DNA from 3 places in the Lysinibacillus sp. JK80 genome. Region 3 is predicted to be linked to each of the others. Evidence: riboswitches for the same ligand, from Rfam matches in the RefSeq annotation. Region 3 holds a riboswitch; each other region holds the start of a gene.

Region 1 (7,482 bases), 2.3 Mb from region 3:
AATAAAATGGATGTCCATTTTATTACGCCGGATGATCGATTATAAGAATAAAGAAAAATTTCTAAAAATTACTAATTGATAAATTGGTAGAACGTGCTACTATAGGAATGAAGAGGTAGAAAGTTAGTAGGGAGGCTATTTGATGAAATCAATCAATTTGCAAGATACGTTCTTGAACCAACTACGTAAAAACAGTGTTTTTGTAACTGTATTTCTGTTAAACGGATTTCAGTTAAAAGGGACTGTGAAATCATATGATAATTTTACAGTATTACTACTTGATGCTGAGAATAAGCAGCACCTAATCTACAAGCATGCCATTTCTACATTCGTACCAGCAAAACAAATAGAGTTTTTAGAGACAGAAGTATAATAAGTTTGTTAAACAGTTAGTGTTCTCACACTGGCTGTTTTTTTTGCTACAAGCTATAATGATAGTGGAATTTGATATTTTGGAGGACAAAGTTTATGAAAACAATGGAAACAACACAATTATTAGATCTGTTAGATGCAAATGAGGACCTATATATTATCGATGTACGTGAAGAGGATGAAGTAGCCCATGGCATGATCCCAGGTGCTCAACATATTGCACTCGGAACTATCCCTGAACGTTTAGAGGAATTAGATGTAGAAAAGCCATATATTATTGTATGTAAGGCTGGAGCTCGTTCTGCCAATGCGTGTGCTTACTTAGAGGCACAAGGATTTGATGTAACAAACCTTGAAGGCGGCATGCTGGCTTATGATGGAGAATTAGAATTTAAATAAATCATGAAAAAAGAAAGAGTATACACTCTTTCTTTTTTCATGATTATTTTTTCAAGGCATCCATGATAAAATTAAAATTCTCTTCAAAGTTTTTGTAGATATTAACATTTTTTTGTCCCTGCACTTTTGAAGCATAACTAGCAAAGTTTAGACCAGCTCCATAAATTTGTAGTGCTCCATTCGCCAAATCCCCTTTTTGGAGAAGCTCAATGCCATCTTTCAAGAAATTTTGACTCTCCTCGAAATGACACTCCGTAATGTATTTATCACCACTATGAAATAACTTTAAATTTTCTAGTATTTTATTTGCTGTCTCTTCACTGATCGAAGCGTCGATATTGATTAACAACTGATTGATCGGTTTTACGAGTTTGGCATAGAGGCTATCGTGCGTTTCACAGGTTTCAGCAATAGCGTTTCTTAATTGTTTTGTATTCATCGTATCTACTCCTAACTTTTCATCGTTTTACTATTGATACTTACCCTAATTTTAATCATAGAAATAATTTATGTTTACATTGAACAGATTATTAAGGTTTCAACTTTTATGTTCAACATTACTCAGTGAATTGGCAGAACATATGCTATGGAAGGTAGAGATGATGGAAAAGTCTGTAGTTTACTTGTTATGGCAATTGATTCAGTAATGGATTTTTGTACAAGCCGAGTGTTAGACATAGAGAATTCTAAAAAGCACTAATTATGGAAGACTAGGAATCAAGTGAAGGAATCATTTATTGTGACAAGCACTTGATAAGCTTATATTGGGAATACAGTATGTACTAAGTTAACACTCAAAAAAATTTTCCCTCTTGACACTAAAAAAGTTGTAAAGTAGATTTAACATAATTACATAAAAGCAATAGGTGCCCATTAGGGAGAATAGGGAATAAAGTGAAAAGCTTTAGCGGACCCGCCACTGTATAAGGGAATTTCATAGTGTATGCCACTAGCAAATTGCTGGGAAGGTACTATGAGGTGTTGAACTTGAGCCAGGAGACCTGCCTACATGCTATAGAAGATATAGATGATGGAAAAGTCTGTAGTTTATTTGTCATGACAATAAACTACAGACTTTTTATTTTGTCTTATGAGAACGAGAGGAGAAATAATCATGCAATTATTACAAGACACGATTCAAAACATTCAGGGGGCTGATATGAAAAGTATGGAGCAAGCTAGAAAGCGGATTGATGCGCTTTGTAAGCCCCCGGGTAGCTTGGGTAAACTAGAATCAATTGCCGTACAGCTCTCTGGTATAACAGGACAATTATATCCGACGGTCAACAAAAAAGTGATGATTGTCTGTGCTGCAGATCATGGTGTTTGCGAGGAAGGTGTAACCACGAATCCACAAGATGTTACGGTCTTTCAAACATTAAATTTTCCTAAGGGGGGTACAGGCGTTTGTGCGATTGCGGGGATTACCAATGCAAAGGTGGTCACAGTAGATGTGGGTGTAAAAGAAGATATTCCACTTGATGCAGGTGTCATTATTCATAAAATTAAATATGGTACAGATAACATGGCACATGGTCCAGCTATGGCCAAACAAGAAGCCATTCAATCGATAGAAGTAGGAATCCGTGTGGCCACTGAGGAAATCATAAAAGGTGCTGATGTACTTGGGACTGGAGAAATGGGCATCGGCAATACAACACCAAGTGCTGCGATATTAGCTGTTTTAACGGGATGCAACCCTATCGAAGTAACGGGGTTTGGTGCAGGAGTAGGCCAAGGAGGCATTGCCTATAAAGCGGCAGTTATTGAAAAAGCAATTACCTTAAATAAGCCTAATCCAAATGATGTTATTGATGTTCTGGCTAAGGTTGGAGGGTTAGAGATAGGGGCTATGACAGGTATTATTCTTGGCGCTGCTGCCCATCGTAAACCCGTTGTCATTGATGGATTTATTTCAACTATAGCAGCCCTCATTGCTTATAAGCTCGAACCAAAAGTAATCGATTATATCATTCCTTCCCATGCTTCAGAGGAACCAGGGGCAAAAATTGCCGCTGCCTTACTAGGCATTGAACCAATGTTGCACATGAATATGCGTTTAGGCGAAGGTTCTGGAGCAGCCTTAGCCTTTCCGATTTTAGATGCAGCTTGCTCGATGATGAAAAACATGGCGACTTTAGAAGAATCAATGCAGTTGTTAAAAAGATAAAAACAATAAAACAGCCAATGACTTAATTTTTGGTCATTGGCTGAATGGTGTTTATGCACGATTTAACTTTCGTAATGGCAAGCGCCACTTCATCATATAGGAAAGAATACGTAAAGCTGTAATCACTGCGAATAAAATATAAAGGAAAATGTCTCCTGTAAAAACCTCGAATCCGATTAGCAATCCTGCAAGAGCTGCCCAAACACCATAAACTTCATCACGGAGAACTAATGGTTTTCTTCTAGCTAATAAATCTCGTACAATACCCCCACCTGAACCTGTCAAAACAGCAGCTACAATGACTGCGCTTACTGGCATATCAAGCTTAACAGCATAGAGTGCGCCTTGAATAGCGAATGCTGATAAGCCAATCGCATCTGTGAAGTTACCCCAACGATGCCAATGTTGAATCAGATGATGCGGAAAAATAAAGAATATCGTAATCGCAGCAAGCGCTATTTGAAACATCATATCCTGTCCCCAAAGTGTTGTGACAGGTAGTCCAATGAGTAAATTTCGGATAGCTCCTCCACCAAAAGCAGTCACAATACCAAGTATATATACACCGAATAAATCGTATTCTTCTTCCATGGCAATAATTGCCCCAGAAATAGCAAAGGCAATTGTTCCTATAATACTAAAAACCTCCCAAGCCATCCCTTTCACCCCTTCTATCAATAAATAAACTTTATTAAAAGTTAAAAGACTTTTTACGTAACAGAATCTATGAATTTAATAGCCAAAATCGGTCATTAAATACGCATCTTGAAATGAGTCCGCACATTAGCTTAGCGTAAAATCCTCTTAGAAACAATAGGCAAGTTTTACAGGTGCACATACAAATTGATAAAATGTGATTAAAATAAAGAAAAACATTCGTCAAAAGCGTTCATATACCAGTAGTTGGTTAGGGAATTCTAGAGTGATTGAAGTCAATTTAGATAGTCAATAAATCTTACTGATTGAAATGCGAGACATTGTGAAATGGAGAAGAAAGAATGACGTTTACATCAAATTTATCAACAGAAACGCTATCGTTAGCGGCAAAAGTAGAGGAGCAAGTTCGGCCTTATCATGCCAATGTAGAAGAAATGGCGTTCTACAATCAGCAGAAGGTGCTAGCAGCTTTCAGAAAGCATCAAGTAAGTGATTATCATTTACACCCATCAAACGGCTATGGCTATGATGATGAGGGGCGCGATAATCTAGAGCGTGTTTATGCGGAGGTATTTGGTGCAGAGGCAGCCATAGTCCGACCACAAATTATTTCAGGCACACATGCAATCACGCTTAGTCTATTCGGTGTTTTGCGTCCTGGTGATGAGCTGCTTTATATTTCTGGGCAGCCATATGATACATTGCAATCCATTGTCGATGGTGGTGATAAAGATACAGGTTCACTGAAAGATTATAAAATCGGTTATCGACATGTGGATTTACTAGATAATCAGGTTATTGATTGGGCAGGTGTAGAAGCGGCCATTACAGCACAAACCAAAATGATTGCGATTCAGCGTTCAAAAGGCTATGCCACACGTCCATCTTTTACAATTGAAGAAATTGCAGAAATGTGTGTAAAGGTACGTAAAATAGCTCCGAAAGCTATTATTTTTGTAGATAACTGCTATGGCGAGTTTGTAGAGGCGCAGGAACCTACAGAGGTCGGGGCTGACTTAATGGCAGGATCACTCATTAAAAATCCAGGTGGAGGCTTGGCTAAAATTGGTGGCTATATTGCTGGACGCGCAGATTTAGTGGAGAAATGTGCCTATCGTATGACATCTCCAGGTATTGGAGCAGAAGCGGGGGCCACATTAAATACACTAGGTGATTTTTATCAAGGGTTTTTCCTGGCACCACATGTTGTATCGCAAGCACTAAAAGGGGCGATATTTACAGCTGCAATGCTTGAGGAAATCGGCATGAGCACTTCTCCGAGCTATCATGCGAAGCGTACAGATTTAATTCAATCAGTATCGTTCCAAACGGCTCAGCAAATGATTGATTTTTGTCGTGAAATACAAGCGAACTCACCGATAAATGCCCATTATGCTCCTGAACCAGCCTATATGCCAGGCTATGAAGATGATGTCATTATGGCAGCTGGAACATTTATTCAGGGGTCCAGCATTGAGCTAACAGCGGATGGCCCAATACGACCTCCATATACAGCATTTATCCAGGGGGGACTAACATATGAACACGTTAAATTTGCTATTTGCAGTGCGGTTCAAGCCATTCAAAAAGCATAACAAGACAATAGATAAAGCTTAAATATGAATAGTTTTTTACAATTTTTAATCGAATTGAAAAAAATAGTGCCAACCATGTTAGATAACCTTACATGGTTGGTTGACAGTAAAAAAATTTCGTTATATGATAAGCGGGTATTGGAGGAGGACTTAAATGAGTCGTGAAATTAGACGAACTATGCCGTTATTATCGATGAGTATCGTGATGCAATTAACAGAGCTTTCGGCAAGACAAATTCGTTATTATGAAGAACACCATTTAATTGAGCCGCACCGAACAGAAGGCAATCGACGTATGTTTTCACTAAATGACGTCGACACATTGCTTGAGGTTAAAGATTACTTAGAACAGGGTATGAATATGGCGAAGATTAAAAAAATATTTGCTAAAAAGAAAAGTCCTGTTGCAACAACTGATGAGCAAGATTTAAGTGATTCAGAATTACGCCAAATTATGCGTGAAGAAATGCGTCAAGCACAGCGCATGCAAAAATCGTCCATCCGAAGAGGGGATTTATCTCGATTCTATTAATAAATAGGGTAGGGTAAACATAAAAGCTAGACAAATTATAGGAGTGTGGAAAACTGTGGGTAAATACACAAAAGAGGACATTAAACGTCTCATCGAAGAAAAAAACGTAAGCTTTATTCGTTTACAATTTACAGATATTCTTGGCACTATCAAAAATGTTGAGATTCCTGTAAGTCAATTAGACAAAGCACTTGAAAATAAAATGATGTTTGATGGCTCATCTATTGAAGGTTTCGTTCGAATCGAAGAATCTGATATGTATTTATATCCTGATCTTGATACTTTCGTAGTATTCCCTTGGACTTCTGAAAAAGGGAAAGTAGCACGTTTTATCTGTGATGTTTACACTGCGAAAGGCGAACCGTTTGCTGGTGACCCACGTAACAACCTAAAACGTATTCTTAAAAAAATGGAAGAAATGGGCTTCTCAAGCTTCAATTTAGGGCCTGAGCCAGAATTCTTCTTATTCAAATTAGATGCAAAAGGCGAACCAACATTAGAAGTAAATGACCATGGTGGTTATTTCGATTTAGCGCCAACAGATCTTGGTGAAAATTGCCGTCGTGATATTGTGTTAGAGCTAGAAGAAATGGGCTTTGAAATTGAAGCATCACACCATGAGGTAGCTCCAGGACAACACGAAATCGACTTTAAATATGCGGATGCTGTTACTGCATGTGATAACATCCAAACATTCAAATTAGTGGTTAAAACAATCGCTCGTAAACATGGCTTACACGCTACATTTATGCCAAAACCACTATTTGGTGAAGCAGGCTCTGGTATGCACTTTAACGTGTCACTATTTAAAGGCAAAGAAAATGCGTTCTATGATGAATCTACAGAATTAGGTCTTTCTGAAACAGCTATGCAATTCATGGCGGGTGTTCTTGCACACGTACAAGGTTTCACAGCTGTAACAAACCCAACAGTTAACTCTTATAAACGTCTAGTACCAGGTTATGAAGCACCATGTTATGTAGCATGGTCTGCACAAAACCGTTCACCATTAATTCGTATTCCATCTGCACGTGGCCTTTCAACTCGTGTTGAAGTACGCTCTGTAGACCCTTCTGCAAACCCATATTTAGCGATGGCTGTTATTTTAGAAGCAGGTCTTGAAGGTATTCGTCAAAGCCTAACACCACCTGCTGCTATTAACCGCAACATCTATGTGATGTCGGAAGAAGAGCGTCAAGCAAATGGTATTGAAAACCTACCTGCAGCACTTGATGATGCACTAACATTACTTGCTAAAGATCAAGTAGCACAGGAAGCATTAGGTGAGCATATTTATGCAAACTTTAAAGAAGCAAAAGAAATCGAGTTCGATATGTACCGTACAACTGTTCATCAATGGGAACGCGATCAATATTTAAAAATGTATTAATCATAAAGATACCGAGTGCCTGATAAAGGGTACTCGGTTTTTTTCTGAACATATTAGGAACGATGGGGTCATATGACAACCCCATCGTTATTTTAGTATTAGCGCATATGTTTATGATGGTGTGGCATATGGCAAGGGTTAGGTGGCATACCGCACATTGTATGTGTTTCACAGCATTCATTCACGACAGATTCTGTGCATGGGAAATAATACTGATGATCAATCATATGTTTGTTCACTGTTGTAACATGTGCAGGTTGTACGTGTGGAACAACCGTATGGATATAATTTGTGCGTACATATTGCTCTGGTGGTAAAAATTGTGGTGGATCATATTGCATTGGCATCATTTGTGGCGGACAGCAGT
Region 2 (7,482 bases), 160 kb from region 3:
GCTAAACTGATGATTGGTCTAATTGAATCTGCTGCTGAACAAATTTATTTATTTGATGATAGCAAGGACGAAACAATGAAATTGCTCAAGCTTGAGCTTATAGACTTCCTATCTCACGCACTTGGCCTACGTCACCCATAAAAGTGACGTTCTCTTTTACCTCGAAAATGACTGAATGTCAGTCATTGTATTACCTAATAGAAAGGATTTTATTGATGAAAAAAGAATGGATGTACGTCGTTTTAACAAGTTTATTTGAATTGCTTTGGGTATTTGGCTTTAACGTAGCAAGCTCATGGTGGCATTGGATAATTATTGTGACAATCATTGCTATAGATTTTCATTTCTTATCGAAGGCTTGTGAGAGCTTACCTACTGGTACAGTCTACGCTATTTTCGCTGGAGCAGGTGCAATCGGTACCACATTAATGGATATTTTCATTTTCGAAGGAGAATTTAATGCCATTAAAGGACTGTTCATGATTATTTTATTATTAGGTGTGATTGGTCTAAAATTAGCGGATAATTCCTCTAAAGAGCAGGTGCAAACGAAAGGAGAGAATGTATAATGGGTTGGGTACTTATTATCTTAGCTGCATTGTCTGAAATTATAGGTGTGGTTGGCTTACGCTTCTATAGTCAGCATAAAACATTACGAAACTTAATGTTATATATTGGTGGTTTTGGTGTGTCTTTTGCCCTTTTATATGCATCCTTCAACTATTTGCAGTTAAGCATTGCCTATGTTGTTTGGGTAGGAATTGGTACTGTTGGAGCTGTACTCGTAAATATCATTTTCTTTGGCGAATCTAAAAATCTATCACGTATTATCAGTATCATAGCAATTATCATAGGTGTAGCAGGCTTAAAAGCAGTATCTTAATGGCTTTACAATATAGGACGCCACTCTTAAATCGGAGGCGTCCTGTATTCATTTATTTAAAATGGCATGAAATGGGAGTAATTAAGATAAAAATTCATAAATACCATCCGCTATAAATTCTGCAGGTCCACGCATCCAGATATGGTCATTGTCAGCCCATCGAATGACTAAGTCACCGCCCCTAAGTTGGACTACTATCTCTTCTTCCTTCTGACAAAAACCATTTAATATAGCAGCCACTACCGCTGCACAAGCACCTGTCCCACATGCCTCTGTTATACCCGAACCTCGTTCCCAAACGCAGCATTTTAATGCCTTCTCATGAACAACCTCTACAAACTCAACATTGCAACGATAAGGAAATCTCATATCGTTTGCTATAATACCGCCTAATGTTCTTAATGGTGCTTGCTCGATCGCATTCACAAAAACTACAGTATTCGGATTGCCCAAAAACAAAGCTGTTACCAAAAGAGAGTGTTGGGGTAAAGGAAATATCTCATTGATGACAAGCTCATTTGGGTTTCCTAACATCGGAATGTCTTTGCGCAATAAGAGAGGTTTGCCCATATCGACAATCACTTCTATTACACGATTGTCTTGCACCACTACCTGTGCCAGCATAATCCCGGATTTCGTTTCAATCGTAATTAGCTCTTGTCGTACAATATGACGTTCAAAAATATACTTAGCAACACAGCGAAGACCGTTACCACAATTTGTCCCCTCAGATCCATCTTTATTAAATACACGCATACCACAGTCAGCAATTTTAGAGGGTTGGATAATAATCAATCCATCTGAGCCAATACCAGTATGGACATTGGCCATTTTTTGAGCCAATTCACAAAAGATATCTTCCTTGTAATCATGTTGGAAAAGATCAAGATAGATATAGCTGTTGCCAATACCATGCATTTTCGTAAAGGCTATTTGCATACAGTCACTCCTTAAAGGATGTTTTATGTATCTAATAGAAGATGAAACTTTTCTATATTTGGCTAAACCCCTTCGTGAACTGTTCAGGAACATATGTAAGATACGGCTTCCCTGTCATTGGATGTATTTGAATATCCGCAAAAACACCAAATACATCTTGCAGCACTGTTGGCGTAAGTACTTCCTCTGGTGTACCATGACAAACTATTCGCCCTTGCTGTAAAACGTAAATTTGATCGCAATACATAGCAGCAATATTCAAATCATGTAAAGCTGCTACTACGGTTAAATGCAAAGTCTGAATTAAATCCATAAGTTGAAGTTGATGTTGAATATCTAAATGATTCGTCGGCTCATCTAATATTAATATCTGTGCTTGTTGAGCGAGTGCCCTTGCAACCATGACACGTTTTTTCTCGCCACCAGAAAGCGAACTAAAGCTTCGTTTCTCTAAATGCGATATGCCCGTTTGTCTAAGAGCCTCTTTAACAATTTGAAAATCTTTCTCTTGATCAAGCTCTAACAGCTTTTTATGTGGGGTTCTTCCCATACTGACTAAATCATGCACAGTGAAATCAAATAATACGGGTGTCTCTTGGCTTACAACAGCCAAATTTTTCGCAATTGCTTTACTTGATTGCTTTAATATATCTTGCTCATTTAATACTACCGATCCACTTTCAGGTTTTAGGAGACGATACATATTTTTTAACAATGTAGATTTTCCGCTCCCATTAGGACCAATTAATCCAACAAATTGCTTTTCTTTTATTTGAATGCTTACATCATGCAGTATACGCTGATCGTAAATGGAGAATGATACTTTTTTCGCTTCTAATGTCATGGAAGTTAATCTCCTTCACCGAAAGAATAGTTGTTACGACGGAGAAGCCAAATGAAAAATGGTCCTCCACAAAAAGCTGTAATAATACCAATTGGCATTTCCTGAGGAGCAATAATAATTCGAGCAAAAGCATCTGCCCACACTAAGAATATTCCACCTATTAAAGCACTGATAGGTATTACGTATTTATAGTTTGAGCCCACAATTAAACGCACAATATGGGGAATAATCAATCCCACAAATCCTATAGAACCACTAACTGCGACAAGCACACCTGTTAATAGAGATACTAGTAGTATTAACTGAATACGGAATTGCTGAAGATTAACGCCTAATGTCACTGCCGCCTCTTCTCCTAGTAATAATAAATTTAAATTGCGATAGTGTAGCCACAGTAGCCCAAATACAATAAAAAATACGAAAGCTGGAATCACAATATTATTCCATTTGGCTCCAGCTAAACTACCTAGCATCCAAAACATAACAGCCTTTAAGGCCCCTTCTTGCTTTGACATCATTAAAATAAAGTTAGAGATAGCCGTTAAGATAAAGGACACAGCCATGCCTGCCAATAGCAAGCGGAAAATAGAGACACGTCCCCCAACACGTGATAAGAAAAAGACAAGTGCAATGGCAAGTAATGAACCAAGGAATGCGGATACTGAAAGAGCGTAAATACCTAAAAATGAAAAGGCTCCTAAAATAATCACAGAAGTAGCTCCGACAGCTGCCCCTGAAGAAATCCCTAGAATATACGGGTCTGCAATAGAATTACGTACTAGTGCCTGAATGGCTGCCCCTGCAATAGCTAACCCCGCTCCTACTATCACAGCTAGCAAAACACGAGGTGCTCTTATTTGCCAGATGATGATTTCCTGAGAGCGACTCCAATCTTGCTCGATCGAATTTTGTATAAAAGGAATTTTAGAAAGAATAACTTTCCATACATATAACGGTGTAACTGAAACTGAGCCAACCATTACAGCAAAGGTCATTGAAACAATTAATACCATGAAAAGTACGAAGGAAAATAACATAAATTTTTTATTCATCTGTTTTAAACTCCTACTGAATATTGATGAATGAAGCAATAAAAAAAGGTATCCCATGCGAAAATGCGCATAGAAATACCCAAGATTAAACAAAGTCAGAAAAATATCCAGCTATTGTCCGTAATTGCTTGCATCCTCGTGGGCATTACAGGTATTACTAAATGGCAGGTCTCCTGGCTTCGATTCACTATCCTATAATTGCCTTCCCATTCTTAAACAGTGGCAAATCATATTATAGGATTCCTCGTTACAGTTGCGGGACAGCGTCGGACTTCCACCGACTTCCCTTTTAAGTGACATTCAAAATGTCACACCAATAGTATTTGAAGTTATAAAATTGTGACGGTTCTATCATACATTTTTATAGATAGATAGTCTACTTCAATTTAATCCAACAATTGAGTTAACTTATTTAAATAATAAGGTTGACACAAATACATTCGTTTTTTACACTAGCAGTAATAACTTATAAAACGAGGTGAAATCATGGCAACTGTTACACAACATAGTCACCATAAGTTAAGAACTGTTGACATTACCTACATTGGATTATTTACAACGTTAATGATGGTGGGTGCTAATATCACTTCCTTTGCACCTTTTATGGTAGTTGGTGGTGTACCCATTACGCTTCAAACCTTCTTTGCAATTTTAGCAGGGCTTATTCTTGGTAGTAGAAAAGGTGCGCTCGCCTGCACAATTTATATGTGCGTAGGATTGGCAGGAGCTCCTGTCTTTGCTCGTTTCGGTGGTGGAATTGGCCAAATTTTAAGCCCTACCTTTGGGTTTATTATTACATTTATATTTGCGGCATTTGTTGCGGGGTTGATCGTAGAACGAAGCGGAACAAAGAAAAGTTTTATCGTAGCTGCTTTGGTAGCAACGGCTATAAATTATTTGATAGGAACAAATTGGATGTTTTTTGCCTATAAGCTATGGGCAAGTGCGCCAGAGAATTTTTCATATAAGCTCGTTTGGCTTTGGATGATTCCTCCACTACCAAAAGATATTATTTTAGCTATTTTTGCTGGTATCTTCGCCCATAGATTACAAAAAACATTGAAGATCATGCCCATTCAATAGCATATCTCCCCGCCAGACTAAAGAAATGTTTTTCATAGGTTATATCCATCGTTTCTGCACATTTATTTGCTACATTAGGAGCACATAGTGAGGAGGATATCATATGAAATTCAATAAAAGATGGTCAGTCGGACTATTATCAGTAGTCGCTCTAATTAGTTTATCGGCTTGTACAGAGGATCAAACAAAACCTGCGTCCACTTCTAATGAAGCTGCTGAAGAAATGGATCATTCTACAATGAACCATTCAAGTTCTGGCGAAGTACCAGTAACGTTAAAAAAAGCTGAAAATCCGAAATTTCCTATAGGAAGCACAGCCATTATTACAGATGGACATATGGAAGGTATGAAAGGGGCCGAAGCAACAATAGTAGGTGCCTATACTACAACTGCCTATGTTATTTCCTATGAGCCTACATCTGGTGGAAAGCGAATAGAAAAGCATAAGTGGGTAATTCATGAAGAATTAATTGACCCACAAGAAGCACCACTGGCTCCTGGAACAGAAGTAAAAACGGACGCAACACATATGGAAGGTATGGAAAATGCAACTGTCCTTATTGACGAGGCTGTGCAAACAACTGTATATATGGTTGATTATACTTCCACTACAAGTGGTGAAGCTGTAACAAATCATAAATGGGTAACAGAAGAAGAGCTTAGTCCAAAATAATAGAAATAACCTCTACCTTCAATTCTGGTAGAGGTTAATTTCTAGCTTTTATGTTCCATTTGCTTTCTCTTTGCAGACTTATGCCATTTATAGCCAATGCCCCAAACGGTTTGCAAGTAATCATCCGCCGGAAAACCACTTTTTCTTAATTTTTCTCGTAAATTACGTACATGTGAATCAATGGTACGATCTTCAATCGTTACATCATATCCCCAAACGGCATGTATAAGGTGTTCCCTAGAAAATGCTCTATTTTGATAATCTAAAAATAGGGCGAGCATGGCAAATTCCTTTGGTGTTAATGGAATTGCCTTATGTTGAAAATATACTTCAAAGGACTCTCTATCTAAACAAAGCCCTTCAAAGTTAATCACTTTTTCTTCAGATATCGTTCTTCTTAATACAGCATGTATGCGTGCTAACAATTCTTCCTCATCAAAAGGCTTTAAAACGTAGTCATCAGCACCAAGATTTAAACCTTTTACAATATCAGCGTGTTCTCCTTTTGCAGTAAGCATAATGATAGGAACATCCCAAAACTTCCTAATTTCCTGGCAAACCTGCCACCCATCCATCTCTGGCATCATAATATCCAAAAGAACTAAATCCACATGCTCTTCTTCTAAAAAATCCAATGCCTCTTGTATAGAAGACATTGCTCTACAAATAAATAGTGGTTCCAAATAAAGGGTTAATAAATCTAACATTCTTGGTTCATCATCAATGCATAAAATCGTTTTCATTCGTTTCTACTCCTTTAAATGATAATTCAAAAGTAGTCCCTTTATTTATTTCACTTCTAACCTTTATTTCTCCCCCATGTGCTTGTACAAGCTCCTTGACAATAGCAAGCCCAAGTCCAGATCCACCTAAAGCACGACTACGTGATTTTTCCACTCGATAAAACCGATCAAAAATATACGGTAAATCCTTCTTTGGAATTCCTTTCCCTGTGTCTTCAACGATGATGCTTAAAATTCCACTGTCTTGTTTTACAGTGACTGTAGTCATATCTCCTGGTGCACAATAGATTAATGCATTATTTAATAGATTAATCAGAATTTGCTCAAGTCTTGCTTCATCTGCACATAGTGTTAAGCCATTATCACAACGTACAACTAAATAGATACCTTTATCTTGAAAAGCGGGACTTAATTTTTCTTCAATGCTTGTAAAAAACGGCTCTAAATGTAAGCAATGTTTTTCAATTACAAATGAGTTTTCATCCATTTTCGCTAAATCAAATAAATCTTTGATTAATCTAGAAAGTCTATTTGTTTCTTCTATTATAATAGCTAAATACTTTTGACGATCTTGCCCTGTTAAATCCCGTTTAGCAAGAATGTCTGTATAGCCTTTAATAAAAGTTAGCGGTGTACGAAGCTCATGTGCAATACTTGATAAAAACTCCTTACGCTCTTGCCTTAGATGATTTAAATCATTGGATAAAAGCTGGATAGCATTTGATAAATCCCCAAGCTCATCTTTTCCATTCGTAGAAAGAGCAACTGTAAAATCACCCTTACTCATTTTCAATGTAGCCTCTTTCATTTGAATAAGTGGCTTAGCCAGCTTACGAGATAGAACAACAATGACTGCAATACTGACTAGACCAGATACAATACCCACGATGAGAAAATGCTTATTCAGCCGTTTCATTAATGCATGGATGGAATCGGTATTTTGAAACATAAATACATAGCCAATCGTTCCTTGCTGATTTTGAATAGGGCTTATAGTCGCAATTGCTTTAACTTCTTGCCAATTGTCTTGTAAAACCCTTCCTTCATAAGGTATTTCCCCCTCTATTTCACGAATCAGATCACTGATTTCTTGATGTGGCTGTGAGGATGCAAGGATTGTCCCGAAATGGTCAGTCACCACGACATCTGTACTTGCTTCTGATTCCATAAGAACGACATGTGCTAGTGTTTCATTATTGAAGTTCTGTTCTAATATAGTACGATGTGAATTTCCTATCGCTTGTAAACGCTCTAGTTCCTCTTCC
Region 3 (7,482 bases):
TGTAATTGCTCTCGTTTTTCAATTGTTAGGCCAAATTCCTGCTCTAAAAACCCAGTCTTAGAACCATAGCGACGATCCATCGCATCCAATGCTGCTTGTAAATAGTCTTCACGGGCAGACATTAATGCATAAAATTGCTGTAGTTCTTGCTCATTATACTGATGCTGAATAGCCTGAGCCATTCGTTCTACCATTGGACGTAAATGTATATTAGTATCTAAATAATCCTCCATGATAGTCTCCTCAGGTACATCTAAAGCTAGTAAAATAAGTGCTCCTCCAATACCCGTTCGGTCCTTACCAACTGCGCAATGATGTACAAGACCTAGATTATTAGGATTTTGAATCGTTTGCATTAACTCTTTAAATGAAAGATTGTTAAAAGGCATTTGTGCATAAAAATCCCGAAACATCTCAGGGCTTACCACTTTATAGAAATCTCTACCACCAGCATTGGTCGGCATTTCAAAAGCATGATTACCCTTTGCTGGGATTTGTATATATTGAGCATGCGAGAACACTGGGTTAGGATTATGATACGCCTCATTGTTATCGCGATAATCAAAAATGGTTTTAATCCCTAACGTTTCAAATAGCTCTTTATCCGACAGTGTCATTTTTCCAAGGGCAGCTGAGCGGTAAAATAAACCGTTCTTTACCCTACGCCCATCTTTTGTTTTATATCCACCCATGTCTCGGAAATTATAGACTGCTTCAAATGGAATTACCTTTGTCTCTAATTGCTCCAATCACTACACCTCCTAAGATTATCAAGCATACTTACTTTTATTTTAAAGAACAAACTACATTAATTCCAATTTTCACGCTAGGTAATAAATTAAACCACATAAAAAATGCTAGCTGAATGGCTGACAGCTAGCATGGAAACATTTCTTATTTAAATAACTCTGGGTACACAGCCTTCGCTACTAATTCTACAGCTTCACCAATACGCGGACCAGGTCGATTAGAGATATCTGTATCAATGGACAATACCGCTTTGTTTTGAATAGCTTTCACAGTATTCCAACCATCTCGTCCAAGAATTTCTCCTATTGGATCTTCTGTATAGTTTACTGTTGTTAAAATAACATCTGGATTTTTCGCAATAACATCTTCCTCATTCACTTTTGCCCAGCTATTCAAGTCAGAAAAAACATTATTAACATTAGCTGCATCTAATATTTCTTGCTGGAAAGTGCTAGAGCCTGCTGTATATATGTCTGGCTTAGGGCTAACCTCTAAATAAACATTTTTCGGCGTTTTTACATCCTTCACCTTCGTTTGTACTTCAGCAATTTTCGCTTTAATCTCTTCGTTTAATTTATTTCCTTTATCAGCAACATCCATCACAGCAGCAATTTGTTCGATATCTCCATAAACATCGTCGAAAGTAGTAGCAGATTGAATAACAAACACTTTAATTCCTGCGTCCTCAAGCGGCTTTAGTGCATCCTTATCACCGATTGTATAAGCAATGACAACATCTGGCTTTAACGCTAAAATTCTTTCACTGTTAAAGTTCATAGTATCCGAGACACGTTCAATTTTTTGTGCTTCCTCTGGGTAAGTATCGTACTCAGTTGCTCCTACAATTTTATTGCCAACACCTAAAGCAAACAAAATTTCAGTATTACTTGGTTGTAAAGATACAACTGTTTTTGGTACTTCATTAAACTCTATTTCCACTCCACGGTCATCTGTCACTTTATAGCTTGTTTTCTCTGCTTGTTGTGTATCTTGCGAAGCATCTTTATTTTTTGTATCTTCAGCAGTGCCACAGCCTGCTAATACCAGTGCAAGTAAGAGCACTGGTAGCCATTGGAAATTAAATACTTTTTTCATTGTTATTCTCCTTTTTCTTTTTCATTGGGTAGGATTTACTAATAAACCGTATTTCCGCTATTCCAGCTTGCTGATTCATAAAAACAGCCATGACAAAACATACATTAGCTAATAAACCAAGGTAATCGAAAAGAATAGCAGGAACCTCTCGTTCTTCTGATACTTTGTGTAAAGTACGATATGATTTTTTTGCCTCACTGCGACAAAGATGTAAGGCTGAAGCTGCCTCTGTTCCTTGAGGTAAAACAAAACTTTGAATCTCTTCCTTCACATGGCGAACGTAAAAATCATAACGTTCACTTAACCAAGATAAATCCTCTTCAGTTACTGCTAATTTCCCACGAACTGAGCCATTCACATGATAAGCCATAGGTAACATAAGCAATAAATCCTCAGCAACAACTTGAACATCCTCTTTTTTTACCGCAGCTAATGCAACTCCTAGATGTGTTGTCAGGCTATCTGTTCGAATTTCAAAATCGACCGTTGAAGCTTTCTCACGCATAAATGGATAACAAGAATAACGGGCATCTTTTTTCACTTGCTTCCCCCCTATTTTCTATAATGAAAAATTCTTATTTGAAAGGCATAAAAAAGTCGCTCCTTTTTGCAAAGGAACGACAAAAATAACATAATGAGCCATCAAACTGGACAAAGCCTATGTATTTGCCGTATATCCTCCTAGCTTCCGAGAAGTTTTTATACGTTCAAATAAAGGTCGGTCTCCTGGCTTGTACAGTTCGTCACATGAAACGAATGTGTTATAAAGGACCTTCCCATCTTCTTTGAGACAGTGGTAAATCTTTATAATGGCTGCACTTACAGTTGCGGAAACAGCTCCGGTTTTTCACCGGATTCCCGATTATGCTAATTAGCACCTTTATTCTGCAAGAATATTTCATTTGTAAAGCAGTTTATCATATATGCTTCAGAAAAAATAGCTGTGCTCAGTTTTAAAATATAGCATTATTTCTACTTGAAGAGAAAACCCTAACAAATTTTTACATTATTAAGGAATTTACTATAATAGTGTTTCAATTGCTTTTTCAATATCGAGCTGTGAATCTGTTGGTTCAAAGCGTGCGACGGTCTTACCATTAGCATCTACTAGAAATTTTGTAAAGTTCCAGCGAATATTACGACCATCTAAAAAGCTTGGGGCAAGTTGAACAATTGCTTCTGCCAACATTTTCTCCTGCATACTTGCCTTCCCAAACTCTCGGTAATCCACTTCATGCTTTAAATAATTAAAGAGTGGATGGGTAGCCTCTCCATTTACCTGTACAAGCTCAAAAATCGGGAATGTGACCCCATAGTTTACCTTGCATAGATGCTTAGTTTCCTCCCCATCTTCAGGATTTTGATGGCCAAATTGATCACAAGGAAATCCAAGAACTACAAAATTCTCTTTTCCATATTTATCATACATTTTCTGTAAGTCTTCAAATTGATATGTAAATCGGCATTGGTTTGCCGTGTTAACAATTAACATTGTTTTTCCACGATATGTTTCCATTGATAAAATTTCGCCATTAGGCTTCCGAACTAGATAATTATAAATGCTCATGTATAATCCCCTTTTTTCATTCATTATAGTTGACTATTCTATCGTTCATCAAAGAATTTGCACAAAAAAACACCACCTCGCTACTTTGAACGGATGGCTGACTTATACTTCTTTTTATATTTAGCATCTTGTTCTTCATTAATTAAACGATGGGCAATATCTAATAATTTCGAGTCATTTGTTTGATCATATAACTTTTTAAATGACATAATAATATCCTGACGAATAAGAGATGGCTGTTTTTCATCTATACATGTTTGAAATCTTTTAGCTAGATACGATACAACCAAATCTCTTTGTACTGGGCCCGCCTGTCCAATTTTCCAAATTGCTTGTAATGCATGCCTTGCCGTAGCAGATTGTTCATCGTAAGTCACAGCCCAAATCTTTAAAAAATCCTCCAAGACCCTTTCTTCTGGATCACTTTTTGCAGCTAAAGCGCATAAAATTTGTGCAGCACGTGCACGAGAATAACCATTATTGTATGTAAGTGCTTTTATTAGCTGTTCCCAAACTGCATATGTCCAATCTACGGGTTCCTGCATAATTTTCATTAATTCCTCGTAAGATTCATATTGAATATCGCGATCATGCTCTGTTAGATTACTAAAAAGTTGCAAAATCTCTTTTTCCATAATTCATCCCTACCTTTATTGTTTCAGAACGTAATAAAATTTGATTTATGGTACACTTAACTTAATTTTTTTCGCAAAGAAGGTGAGTTTATGAATAGATTTAATGCTAGGAAATTGATTTTTCGGTTGATTGTGATAATATCACTACTTCTAGCTGCCTATTTTGTTATCCCAGTGTCCATGCCTTTAATACTTGCTGGGATTAGTGCATTTTTCTTAGAACCAATTGTCATGTTCTTTAAACGGAAATGGAAAATGTCACGGAAAATAGCAGTTGCTTTTATTTACATAGTGAGTGTTATTGTTATATCTATTATTTGTTATCTTTCTATTACACAAATAATGACACAAATAATTTTACTATCTAAGCAAGCTCCCTATTATATTTCCAAGCTATCAGATATGTGGCTTCATATGCAAGAAAATATTTCTAAATACACAGAAGACTTTCCACCTGAAGTAAGTGCTTCGCTTCAAAAAACCACTATGGATTTCATAAAGAAAGTCGAAGAATCCTTTTTAAGCTTCTTTAATTATAGCAAAGTTTCTGCCTTCTTTTCAGAGATACCCAGCCTATTTATCAGTCTTCTCGTTTATATGATTGCGCTATTCCTATTTATGCTTGATTTGCCTAAGTTAAAGCAAATCACTTATAAATATTTAAAGCCCAATACAGCAAAGAAGATAAAAATTATTTTAAATCGCTTAAAAGATGCAACATTTGGCTATATGAAGGCTCACTTATTTGTAAGCTTTATTATTGGAGGCGTCACACTCATTGGACTGCTATTAATCCAACCGAAATATGCAGTAACAATGACGATTATTATCTGGTTAATAGATATTGTACCATTCCTAGGCTCTATCATTATTCTAGCGCCATGGGGACTTTACCACCTGTTGATGGGAAACACCTCTATAGCTGTAAAATTATTCATCTTAGCTGCTATTTTACTTATTATTCGTCGAGTAGTCGAGCCTAAATTAATGGGAGATCATATCGGTTTATCCACTTTACCAACATTAATTTCCATGTTCATAGGTCTACAGTTATTTGGTATTATCGGTTTACTTGTCGGCCCATTCGTTATTATTTTCTTTATTGCCTTGAAAGAGACAGGTGTCATCAAAGTAAATTTTAAAATTTAATATCAATTTAGTATGCAGGAAAGTCTCTTTTCAAGAATAGAAGTAGTCGTCTTGTTTCTTTTGAAAGAATAGCATTCCAAAAACAAAAAAGGTCATCTTTGTATATTTTTCTCTACAAAGATGACCTTTTTCTTATCTCAACCGTCTATATATTAGTGAGGCCTATTGAATACGTCCAAAGCCTACTAAGTATTGATTCCACCAATCAAGTGATTCAATTACGACACCATTGTTTTGAGCGTCGATCATTGTGTTATTACCTAAATAAATACCTACGTGTGCTACACCTGAACCATAGCTGAAGAACACTAAGTCCCCAACGCGTGCTTCACCTGCTGAAATGCGTTGTGTTGCTAAATATTGTTGTGATGCTGTACGAGGTAAAGAAACACCCGCTTGCTTATATGACCATTGTACAAGACCTGAACAGTCAAAACCTGTTGATGGGTTGCTACCACCCCAAACATAAGGACGTCCTAGGAATTGTTTAGCTGTTGAAATGGCATCTCCTGAAGAAACAGTGCCAGCTCCTGAACCAACAATAATTTTTTGTGGTTCGCCTCCACCATTATTTTGAGTTGCTTGTACAACTGGTGTAGCAGCTTGAAGTGCACGTAAACGAGCTGCCTCTTCTTCAGCTGCTTTACGCTCCGCTTCTAAACGTTCTTCTTCTTGTTTCGTTGCAATTTCAGCTTTTAATGCAAGTGATTTTGCTTCGTTCTCAGCTTTCTTCACTTCCATTTCGCTTTCTTTTTGCTGAAGCTCTTGGAATTGTTTTTGAAGTTCCTTTTGTTTTTCATCTAATGTAGCTTTTTGTTGCTCTAAGCTTGCTTTATCTGCTTCCTGTTGATCCACTAATTCTTGGTCAGCATCCATTAATGTTTTCACCGCTACGACACGATCCATTAAATCTGCAAAGCTTTTTGCCTCAAGCACTACGTTTAAATAAACACCTACCGTGTTGTCTTGCGCTTGGTATGCAGCCATACGTTCACTTAAAATTTTTGAACGTTGTTCGATGCGTTTTTGTGTTTCAACAATACTAGCATCCACTTCTTTAATATCTGCTTGTACTTGTTTAAATACCTTTACTTTTGCGTCGATCTCTTGTTGTAGTTTCGTTAGTTCTTCTTGTAATTTTTTAATTTGTGCATCTATTTCAGCCTTTTTCTCAATCATTTGTTGAGAAGTTTCTTCGGCATGTACTTCTGTTGGTTGAATTGTATTAAATAATAAGCCGCCAGCTAGTGCTAATGCTAGCACCATCGACTTACGCCATTTGTTACGCTTAGCCACGTTACCTTCATTTCCCTTCATCTATCAATTTCGCTCTCGATATTCTATGTAATCACTTGAACGATTTCTATTTTAATTAAATGTTCTTATATTTATTTTAGCCTTTTAAAGTTTAGCATTTTCTACATAACTTTTATACTATTTCATGTCTATTTAATACATTAGTAAAACTCGAAATATTTCTGTAACATTCGCACTTAAACTACATTATTCTACATAATACATTTTTCTTCTACACAGAGAAACTATTAGCTAATTCGACATTAGACCTAACAGATCTTTTGTAATGTTTTTGTAATATTTGAGGGTGCCAAAGAAAAAGGTAGGGAAAAAATTCCCTACCTATTGCTTCATCGACCTTAATGCTTGTATAGATAATCTCACTAACAAAATAGCACATAAAAATAAACCTAAATATGCCGCTGTGTTCAAATAGACCGCATAAGAATCGTGGATAAATTGTGAAATAGCTAAAAGAGCGACAGATATAATACCAAAAGTTATACCCACCAGCAGCAAAACAAATTGAGAAAACAAATGTGTAATAAAACGTGAATTATGTTCATCCGAAAAGACATCATGATGTAAAATGATTTTTCCGCTCTCAACTCGCTGAATGAGCTGATCGACTCTTCTAGGCATTTTACGCAAAGTCGGTATTAGCATAGATAATTCTTCTTGCAGCCGCTCCTTAGTTGCCATCGGTTCTTTAAAAGGCTTAAGGAAAGAGGCACGCATATATGTAGCAGAAAAATCCTTTGCCTCAGTAAAGATATCAAAACGTGGATCTATTACCCGTAATGTGCCATCTAACGTCACTAAGGAACGGAGAGCTAATCCCACTGCTGGATAGAATGCAAGTCCAAAATCTCTTACCACTGTAAATAGCGCGTGAATTAATTCTTCAGTAGGTATACGGTCAACATAGGAAATTTTCAGTAAAATTTGGTCGATTGCCTGCTCCATTCTCCCACGTTCTGCATGATCAGC

The links. Region 3 has a riboswitch for cobalamin ahead of HXV90_RS21245 (hypothetical protein). Riboswitches for the same ligand answer to the same signal wherever they lie in the genome.
Region 1: linked by a shared signal. The riboswitch ahead of cobT (nicotinate-nucleotide--dimethylbenzimidazole phosphoribosyltransferase) and the one ahead of HXV90_RS21245 (hypothetical protein) in region 3 are both predicted to bind cobalamin.
Region 2: linked by a shared signal. The riboswitch ahead of HXV90_RS20480 (FecCD family ABC transporter permease) and the one ahead of HXV90_RS21245 (hypothetical protein) in region 3 are both predicted to bind cobalamin.

What each region holds. Positions count from the first base shown of each region.
Region 1 covers NZ_CP058997.1:1,857,022-1,864,503, reverse strand. The annotation lists gene miaA (tRNA (adenosine(37)-N6)-dimethylallyltransferase MiaA) at 1-45, shown strand, start outside; gene hfq (RNA chaperone Hfq) at 143-373, shown strand; gene HXV90_RS09875 (rhodanese-like domain-containing protein) at 469-771, shown strand; gene HXV90_RS09870 (hypothetical protein) at 815-1,210, opposite strand; cobalamin riboswitch at 1,619-1,794, shown strand; gene cobT (nicotinate-nucleotide--dimethylbenzimidazole phosphoribosyltransferase) at 1,886-2,941, shown strand; gene HXV90_RS09860 (trimeric intracellular cation channel family protein) at 2,993-3,598, opposite strand; gene HXV90_RS09855 (methionine gamma-lyase family protein) at 3,940-5,193, shown strand; gene HXV90_RS09850 (MerR family transcriptional regulator) at 5,348-5,725, shown strand; gene glnA (type I glutamate--ammonia ligase) at 5,781-7,115, shown strand; gene HXV90_RS09840 (CotD family spore coat protein) at 7,214-7,482, opposite strand, start outside.
Region 2 covers NZ_CP058997.1:4,079,309-4,086,790, forward strand. The annotation lists gene HXV90_RS20455 (TetR/AcrR family transcriptional regulator) at 1-141, shown strand, start outside; gene HXV90_RS20460 (DMT family transporter) at 216-569, shown strand; gene HXV90_RS20465 (DMT family transporter) at 569-883, shown strand; gene dapF (diaminopimelate epimerase) at 965-1,822, opposite strand; gene HXV90_RS20475 (heme ABC transporter ATP-binding protein) at 1,875-2,666, opposite strand; gene HXV90_RS20480 (FecCD family ABC transporter permease) at 2,672-3,718, opposite strand; cobalamin riboswitch at 3,865-4,051, opposite strand; gene HXV90_RS20485 (biotin transporter BioY) at 4,205-4,801, shown strand; gene HXV90_RS20490 (YdhK family protein) at 4,905-5,474, shown strand; gene HXV90_RS20495 (response regulator transcription factor) at 5,516-6,217, opposite strand; gene HXV90_RS20500 (sensor histidine kinase) at 6,195-7,482, opposite strand, start outside.
Region 3 covers NZ_CP058997.1:4,239,492-4,246,973, forward strand. The annotation lists gene HXV90_RS21235 (tyrosine-protein phosphatase) at 1-749, opposite strand, end outside; gene HXV90_RS21240 (ABC transporter substrate-binding protein) at 895-1,845, opposite strand; gene HXV90_RS21245 (hypothetical protein) at 1,829-2,386, opposite strand; cobalamin riboswitch at 2,545-2,742, opposite strand; gene HXV90_RS21250 (glutathione peroxidase) at 2,867-3,412, opposite strand; gene HXV90_RS21255 (hypothetical protein) at 3,493-4,047, opposite strand; gene ytvI (sporulation integral membrane protein YtvI) at 4,138-5,196, shown strand; gene HXV90_RS21265 (C40 family peptidase) at 5,359-6,513, opposite strand; gene HXV90_RS21270 (ABC1 kinase family protein) at 6,835-7,482, opposite strand, start outside.